One region of the Salinispora sp. CH2A1_6 genome, then DNA from elsewhere that is predicted to be linked to it. Evidence: riboswitches for the same ligand, from Rfam matches in the RefSeq annotation. Region 1 holds a riboswitch; the other holds the start of a gene.
The links. Region 1 has a riboswitch for ZMP and ZTP ahead of AC1UKG_RS14310 (glycine hydroxymethyltransferase). Riboswitches for the same ligand answer to the same signal wherever they lie in the genome.

Region 1 (4,208 bases):
CAACCAGGAACCCCCACAGGATGGGCTGGTGGGGCACGTGATCGGCCTGGTGGAACGGCTGGGCGGGCCCGGCGCCGGCCTCGCCGTGGCGCTGGAGAACCTGTTTCCGCCGATTCCCAGCGAGGTGATCCTTCCCCTGGCCGGGTTCGTCGCCGGACAGGGGCGGATGAGCGTCATCAGCGCGATCTTCTGGACCACGGTGGGTTCGCTGGTGGGTGCGCTCGCGCTGTACTACATCGGTGCGGCACTGGGCCGGGACCGGATGCGCGCCATCGCCGCCCGGCTTCCGCTGGTGAAGCTGAGCGACGTCGACAAGACCGAAGAGTGGTTTCTCCGGCACGGCGTCAAGGCGGTGTTCTTCGGTCGGATGATTCCGATCTTCCGAAGCATGATCTCGATCCCGGCCGGGGTGGAGCGGATGCCAGTGTGGACCTTCGTCGTCTACACCACCTTGGGCAGCCTGATCTGGAACACGACCTTCGTCATGGCCGGCTACCTGCTCGGTGACAACTGGCACCTGGTCGAGGCGTACGCCGGTGTGCTCCAGAACGTCGTCATCCTGGCCTGCGTGGCGGGGCTCGTCTGGTTCGTCGTCACCCGGCTCCGCCGCTCCCGGACGACCGGGGGAGTGCGGCCCAACGGGCCGGAGGACGAGTTCCCCGCGCCGATGCCGCCCCTCGATGGTGTCCCCGACCCGCAGGGCCGGGGAACTCTCTACCGGAGCAGCTGGTCCGAGGACACCACCGTGCGCTGACGTGGCGATCGAGGTGCCGGCGGGCTAGCCGAGGTCGATGGCGGGATAGAGGGGGAAGCCGGTGAGCAGGTCGCTGGCCTGCTTGCCGACCCGGTCGGCGACGCCCGGGTCCAGCACGTACTTCGCCTTCGAGGCGGTGCCGTCGGCGTTCGTCCCGGGCGCGGTCCGGCTCAGGACGGTGTGGATCAGCTCGGCGGTGGCGTCCAACTCCGTGGTGCCGAAGCCCCGGGTGGTCAACGCCGGCGTACCGATCCGGATCCCGGAGGTGTACCAGGCGCCGTTCGGGTCCTGCGGGATCGCGTTGCGGTTGGTGACGATGCCCGAGTCAAGGAGCGCCTGCTCGGCCTGCCGGCCGGTGAGCCCGTACCCGGTCACGTCGATCAGCGCCAGGTGGTTGTCGGTCCCGCCGGTGACCAGCTTCGCGCCCCGACGCTGCAATCCGTCAGCCAGGGCCTGCGCGTTGGCGACGATGCGCTCGGCGTAGTCGACGAAGTCGGGGCGCCGGGCCTCGGCGAGCGCGACCGCCTTGGCGGCCATCACCTGCGGCAGCGGGCCGCCGAGCACCATCGGGCAGCCCCGGTCGACCTGCTCGGCGAGCTCTGGACCGCAGAGCACCAGGCCGCCGCGGGGACCGCGCAAGGACTTGTGCGTGGTGGAGGTCACAATGTGCGCATGCGGAATCGGGTCGAAGTCACCGGTGAAGACCTTGCCGGCGACCAACCCGGCGAAGTGGGCCATGTCCACCATGAAGGTGGCTCCGACCGAGTCGGCGATCTCGCGCAGGATTCGGAAGTTGACCTTCCGGGGGTACGCCGAGTAGCCGCCGACGAGGATCAGCGGCTTGAACTCGCGGGCCGCCTCGGCGACCCGGTCGTAGTCGATCAGCCCGGTCTCCGGGTCGGTGCCGTAGCTGCGCTGGTCGAACATCTTGCCGGAGATGTTCGGCCGGAAGCCGTGGGTGAGGTGACCCCCCGCGTCCAGCGACATGCCCAGCATCCGCTGGTTGCCCAGCTCGCGGCGCAAAGCGAACCAGTCGGCCTCGGTGAGGTCGTTGACGTGCCGGACCTGGGCCCGCGTGAGGGCGGGCGACTCGATCCGGTCGGCGAGGACCGCCCAGAAGGCGACCAGGTTGGCGTCGATCCCCGAGTGCGGCTGTACGTAGGCGTACGGCGCTCCGAACAACTCCCGGGCGTGCTCGGCGGCGAGCGCCTCGACCGTGTCGACGTTCTGGCAGCCGGCGTAGAAGCGACGGCCGACCGTACCCTCGGCGTACTTGTCGCTGAACCAGTTGCCCATCGCCAGCAGCGTCGCGGGGGAGGCGTAGTTCTCGCTGGCGATTAGCTTGAGCGACTCACGCTGGTCGGCCAACTCGGCGCGGATGGCGTTGGCGACCCGCGGCTCGACGGCACCGATCACCTCGAGTGCGCTGCGATAGGCGGTGGACTCGGCGTTACCCGACATGTGACCTCCTGGTGAACGTTCCCGGTGGACGTGTGGAGGCCCAGGCGCTCGGCGTGCGTCCTCGTGATGGGTCGTTCCCCGATGGTGCTCCATCCCAATCGCGCCAGTCCCGACCCGAGGGGATCCTACCGGTTCGCCTCGGCGGGGCCGGCACCCATTCGTACGCCCTGCTCCGCCGGCCGGGAGCCGATCGAAGATCGACGGTGGTGGCGAGTGTGGCTAGGATCGGACCATGACGGGGTCGGGCGATCGGGCGGATGGTCAGGGAAGTCTGCTCGCCATCAGTGATCTGCACGTGCGGCACGCGGAAAACCGGACGGTCGTCGAGCGGCTCCGCCCGGAGTCGCCGGCGGACTGGCTGTTAGTCGCCGGCGACGTGGGAGACACGGTCGCGCAGGTCGAGTGGGCGCTGCGGCTGCTGGCTGCCCGGTTCGCGAAGGTGCTCTGGTCGCCCGGCAACCACGAGTTGTGGAGCCTGCCGGCCGATCCGGTGCCGCTGCGCGGTGCCGCCCGCTACGCCCACCTGGTCGAACTCTGCCGAGAGCTCGGCGTCGTCACGCCGGAGGACCCGTATCAGGTGTGGGAGGGGCCCGGCGGCCCGGTCACCGTGGCGCCGCTGTTCCTGCTCTACGACTACAGCTGGCGCCCCGAGGGCCTCGACACGTCGCAGGCCGCGCTCGCCGAGGCGTACCGGACCGGGATCATCTGCACCGACGAGTATCTGCTTCACCCCGACCCGTACGAGAGCCGGTCGGCGTGGTGCGCGGCCCGGGTCGCCGGGACGGCCCGGCGGCTGGCGGAGCGGGACCCGGCGCTTCCGACGGTCCTGATGAACCACTGGCCGCTGCGTCGCGAGCCCACCCACATTCTCCGCTATCCGATCTTCGCGCAGTGGTGCGGCACCGAGGCGACGGCCGACTGGCATCGGCGCTTCGACGCCGTCGCGGTGGTCTATGGCCACCTCCACGTCCCGCGCACCACCTGGTACGACGGGGTGCGCTTCGAGGAGGTGTCGGTGGGCTATCCCCGGGAGTGGCGGCGACGGAGTGGGCCGCTGGGGCAGCCGCGCCGGATCCTGCCGGCGCCGGCAGGGTTGCCACCGACCGCCTGGTAGCCCGTTCCTGCGCCGGGCAATCGGGTCCGTGCGGCCGGCGATGCGCGTCCGACCTGGTGCGCGCCCGGATCACGGCTACGGTGTGGGCGTGGCGACGCCGGCCGAGCAGCTCCGGGTGGGACGGCGGCTGGTTCGCGTCTCCAACCCGGACAAGCCCTACTTCTCCGAGTTGGGGCTGACCAAACTCGATGTGGTGCGCTACTTTCTGGCCGTCGGCGATGGCATTCTGCGCGCCCTGCGGGACCGGCCGACGATGCTCGAGCGGTGGCCGCGTGGCGTCCTCGCCGGTGCCAAGATCGCGACACGGGCGGACAACCGTGGTGACGCCTTCTATCAGAAGCGGCTGCCGGCGGGCGCTCCCGACTGGGTTCGCACCGCGCACCTGACCTTCCCGAGCGGTCGGAGCGCGGACGAGCTCGCGCCGAGTGAGCTGGCCGTGGTGGCCTGGGCGGTCAACCTCGGTACGCTCCGGTTTCATCCGTGGCCGGTGTCCCGGCGTGATGTCGAGCGACCAGACCAGCTGCGCATCGACCTGGATCCGCTACCCGGAGTCGGGTTCGACCAGGTGGTTCCGGTGGCGCACGAGGTCCGCGCGTTCCTCGACGAGCTCGGGCTGGTTGGCTACCCGAAGACCACTGGGGGACGAGGGCTGCACATCTACCTCACCATCGAGCCACGGTGGGGTTTCGGTGACTGCCGCCGGGCGGTGTTGGCGCTGGGCCGGGAGATCCAGCGTCGCCGGCCCGACCTGGTCACCACCACCTGGTGGCGGGAGCAGCGGGATCGGCCGGTCTTCGTCGACTACAACCAGATGGCCCGGGACCACACGATGACCTCGGCGTACTCGATCCGGCCCACCCCGGCGGCGTTGGTCTCCGC
Region 2 (4,208 bases), 210 kb from region 1:
GGACCGAGATAGTGGAACACCGCACCGACGACGACGTAGGCGTGGGGTGGTATCCGCGGTGCGGCCGCCGCCGACGTCCGGGTGTCCGAGCGCAGAACTGATCGTGGCATTCCCCTATCGTCGAAGGTGACAGCACCTAGCACCATGCACAATCGAAGGCTAGAGGAGCATGACGATGACGTATCGTGAGCCCAGACCCCCGACGGGCCTTCCAGATAGCAATTCGTTGCTCGACGACACCAATCGCCGCCTGCTCCGCGTACTGCGGCACGACCCGCGCGCCAGCGCCGCCGAGTTGGCCCGCCAGGTCGGCATGTCCGCGCCGGCGGTGCGGGAGCGGCTGCACCGGCTCGAGAACGCCGGCGTCATCCGCGGCTACCGCGTCGATATCGACCCCGCGGCCCTGGGCCTCCCCGTCGCCGCCTGGGTGCGGATCCAACCCGGTCCAGGCCAGCTGTCAAAGATCACAGAGCTGGCCGACCGCGTTCCGGAGGTCAGTGAATGCCACCGGATCTCCGGCGAGGACTGCTTCCTCCTCAAGGTGCACGTACCCGCCGTCGACGCCCTGGCGGCGGTCCTCGACCAGTTCCTGCTCCACGGCCACACCACCAGTTCCTTCATCGTCTCCACCCCGGTGGCACCCCGTACCCCCGGACGAAGCTAGCTCCCGTCCGACGCGCCCGACCCCGAGGGCCGTACCGGTGTCCGGGTCGGGTGCTCGTCGCCATCGCGGTGCGGTGGCGTCAGCGCCTGCCGTGCCGCCCGCACCGCGTTACGGAACACCATCGCCACCGTCGTCGGGCCGACCCCGCCGACCCGGGGAGTCATCGCCCCCGCCACCGTCGCGCATGCCTCGTCCACGTCTGGCAGCAGCCGCCGCCCCGCGTACCGCACCCCACCACCGACGACAACCGCCCCCGGGCGCAGGTGCTCGGGGCGTACGAGACCCGGCACCCCCGCCGCCGCCACCAGAATCTCGGCCCGGCGGGTGTACCGCGGCCAGTCCGTCACGCCGGTGTGCACCACCGTCACCGCGGCGTTCGCCGTCGGCCGCTTCTGCGCCAGCACCATCGCCAGCGGACGCCCCAACGTGGCCCCCCGACCCAGCACCACCACCTCCCGGCCGGCCACCGGCACCCCGTGGTACGCCAGCAACGCCTCGATTCCCGCCGGCGTACACGGTGCCGGGCCCGGCAGCCCCAACGCCAACCGGCCCAGGTTCACCGGGTGCATCCCGTCCACGTCTTTCTCCGGATCCAGCGCCTGCATCGCCCGGTCGAAGTCCAGGTGCCGGGGAACGGGGTGCTGCACCAACACCCCGTGCACCGCCGTGTCCGCGCTCAACTGTGTCACCACCGCCTGCAGGTCCGCCTGCGACGCCGACTCCGGCAGCTGCACGTGTGGGGAGGCGAACCCCAACTGCTCGGCTTGGCGCTGCTTGATCCGGATGTATCCGACGCTCGCGTCGTCGTCGCCGACCAGCACCGTGGCCAGGGCCGGGGTCATCCCGGCCGCCCGTAACCGGGTGACCTCCTGCGCCACCTCGGTCAGGATCTGCTCGGCTACCGGTCCACCCGGCAGTGACCGGGCGACCGACATCGACATCGACGTGGACATGGTTCACCTCGCCCCCGCGGAAGGCCCAGGCGGTCGACCCTCCGCGACGAGCTCCCCGATGGTCATCCCATCCTCGGTGCCGCCAGTCGCGTCGACCTCAGCCTGCCACAGCCCCACCAGGTGGGGAAAGCCCTTGCCCAGCGCAGCTGCCACCGCCGATCGGATCGGCTGCGTGCGCTGGCCGTTGCCGGCCCGCGGCAGGGCGTGGAAGGCGGCACACGGGCCGTTGGACCGTATCCGAGACAATGACCGACGTGGACGTTCGATATGACGAGGTTCTCGACCCGCTGCGGCAGGCGTATGACACTCGCGCGGCCTGGCGTGACGGGCTGACCAAGCAACCGTGGAAGGTGGCACAGCGTCAGGCGTTCCGGGACCGGCTGGCATCGGGAGCGCGACTGCTGGAGGTCGGCGCGGGCACCGGGCAGGACAGCGCGTTCTTTCAGCAGGAGGGGCTTGTCGTCGTCGCGGCCGACCTGTCGCCGGTGATGGTCGAGCACTGCCGGGCCAAGGGCATCGACGCCCACGTGATGGACTTCCTGCACCTGGACTTTCCGGCCGGCTCCTTCGACGCGGTGTTCGCGATGAACTGCCTGCTGCACGTGCCCAACCACGACCTGCCTGCGGTCCTGACAGCAATCCGGGCCGTCCTGAGCCCCGGCGGCCTCTGCTTCGTCGGGGTGTACGGCGGCGACGAGAGCACCGAGGGTCCCATCGACGGTGACGAGCACGTGCCGCCGCGCTTCTTCTCGTGGCGCACCGACGAACAGCTGCTCGGCTTTGCCACCGCCGCGCAGTTCGACGTGGTGGACTTCCACCTGGTCGATACCGGTTATGGCTACTGCTTCCAGTCGTTGACCCTGCGTCGTCCAGACCGCGACTGAGGATCCGGCAGCAGCGGACCCGTGGGGTCACGGTGCGTCGCGGGTTGGCGGTGGCGGTCTTCGCCGCCGCCGGTCCTGGCACTTCGTCGCCGGGGCACTACGCTGACGAGTGTGAACATCCGTCCCACCCCCTTGGCCGGTGCGATCGTGATGCGTCTGCTGGAGGAGTCCGATGCGGGGCCGCTGAGCGAGGCGTACCTTCTCAATCGTGAGTACCTCCAGCCGTGGGAGCCACGGCGGGCGGATGCCTTCTTCACGTTAGCGGGGCAGCGGAGTCGGGTGCAGGATCAGCTCCGGCTCCTGGAATCAGGCCAGACTCTGCCCTGGGTGTTGGACGAGGGGGGTCGGGTTGTGGGGACGTTGACGCTGTCCAACGTCGCACTCGGACCGTTCCGCAGCGCCAACATCGGCTACTGGATCGACCATGGGTATGCCGGGCGGGGGCTCGCCACCCAGGCTGTCGCGCATGCCTGCCGGCTTGCCGACGAGGTGGCCGACCTTCACCGGCTTGAGGCCGGCACCCACGTGCGCAACACCGGAAGTCAGCGCGTTCTCACCAAAGCGGGGTTCACGCGGATCGGCACCGCGCCCCACTATCTGCACGTCGACGGGGCCTGGCAGGACCATCTGATTTTTCAGCGAATCCTGAACGAACGTCCTCCGCGATGCGGCCGCGTCCAGGAAAGTCAGACCGTCGGGGGGCCGTCGGCCCGGTCGGACGGGTCAGGGCGGGTGTAGCGGAGAAACAGGTTGCCCTGCTCGTCGAGGAGGGACCGGTGGAGCTGCCACTGCCCGCCCGCGGGCTGCCCCGCCGGACCGGCGGTGATCCGCGGGCCGGCCACCGCCAGCAGCTGCGGCGTGATCGTCAGGCAGAGCTCGTCGAGCAGGTCGGCCTGGGCCAGCTGGCCGGCCAGTGCGGGGCCACCTTCGCAGACGATGCGTCGGTGCCCCCGCTGTCGAAGCAGCTGGATCGCCTGGTTGAGGTCGACGTTGTAGTCGCCGGCGACCAGGAGTTCGGCGGCTTCGGCTACCGCCGTGCTGGCCTCGGCCGCCGCAGCGGCGGGGACGATCAGGATCGGCCGTGGCTGGCAGTGACCTCCGATGCCGCGCTGAAACAACGGGCCACTGAGGTCGAGGTCGAGACTGCGGGTGACAACCGCGATGGCCGGATAGGGCGGTAGGCCGTTGGCCCGTCGACGGGCGATCTCGGGAGCCGACAGGGCGGTCTGCCCGTACTGCTCGGCGCGGACCGTGCCCGCCCCCAACAGCAGCAGGTCGGCGTCTCGTTTGATCAGGCGATAGACCCGCTGGTCGCCGCTGCTGGTCAGAGCGGCGCTGGCGCCGTTCACCGCGGCAAGACCGTCGATACTCGACACCGTGACGAGGCGTACGTGCCTTCCGGTGGGGGAGGGCAGTGCGTAGCGTTCGTGAAGTTCGTCCTCGTCCAGGTCGATCAGCCCGGTGGTGGGCCACATGTCGCGGATCCGAGAACCGGCGGCGGGCGGCGGTGGGCCCGCCAGTCGCCACACCAACTCGGCGAGCCGCTCGGTGAGAAGACCCGCAAGGCCGGTGCGGGCCGCGACGTCCGTGCCGCTGGTGCGGCGCCGTTCGAGGGTGTGTCGATGGCCCCGCACCAGGTACTCCAGGCCGTTGCGGTCCATGGCGTAGCACATGTGCTGGCCGTCGATCTCACCCGAGACGGCGACC

Region 2: another riboswitch for ZMP and ZTP. It lies ahead of AC1UKG_RS15185 (bifunctional 5,10-methylene-tetrahydrofolate dehydrogenase/5,10-methylene-tetrahydrofolate cyclohydrolase); the one in region 1 lies ahead of AC1UKG_RS14310 (glycine hydroxymethyltransferase).

What each region holds. Positions count from the first base shown of each region.
Region 1 is NZ_JBXEDG010000010.1:171,086-175,293, forward strand. It holds gene AC1UKG_RS14305 (DedA family protein) at 1-754, shown strand, start outside; gene AC1UKG_RS14310 (glycine hydroxymethyltransferase) at 779-2,215, opposite strand; ZMP/ZTP riboswitch at 2,247-2,336, opposite strand; gene AC1UKG_RS14315 (metallophosphoesterase family protein) at 2,448-3,329, shown strand; gene AC1UKG_RS14320 (non-homologous end-joining DNA ligase LigD) at 3,370-4,208, shown strand, end outside.
Region 2 is NZ_JBXEDG010000010.1:382,109-386,316, forward strand. It holds gene AC1UKG_RS15175 (EamA family transporter) at 1-110, opposite strand, end outside; gene AC1UKG_RS15180 (Lrp/AsnC family transcriptional regulator) at 176-664, shown strand; gene AC1UKG_RS15185 (bifunctional 5,10-methylene-tetrahydrofolate dehydrogenase/5,10-methylene-tetrahydrofolate cyclohydrolase) at 661-1,617, opposite strand; ZMP/ZTP riboswitch at 1,634-1,717, opposite strand; gene AC1UKG_RS15190 (class I SAM-dependent methyltransferase) at 1,863-2,501, shown strand; gene AC1UKG_RS15195 (GNAT family N-acetyltransferase) at 2,613-3,239, shown strand; gene AC1UKG_RS15200 (dihydrofolate reductase family protein) at 3,188-4,208, opposite strand, start outside.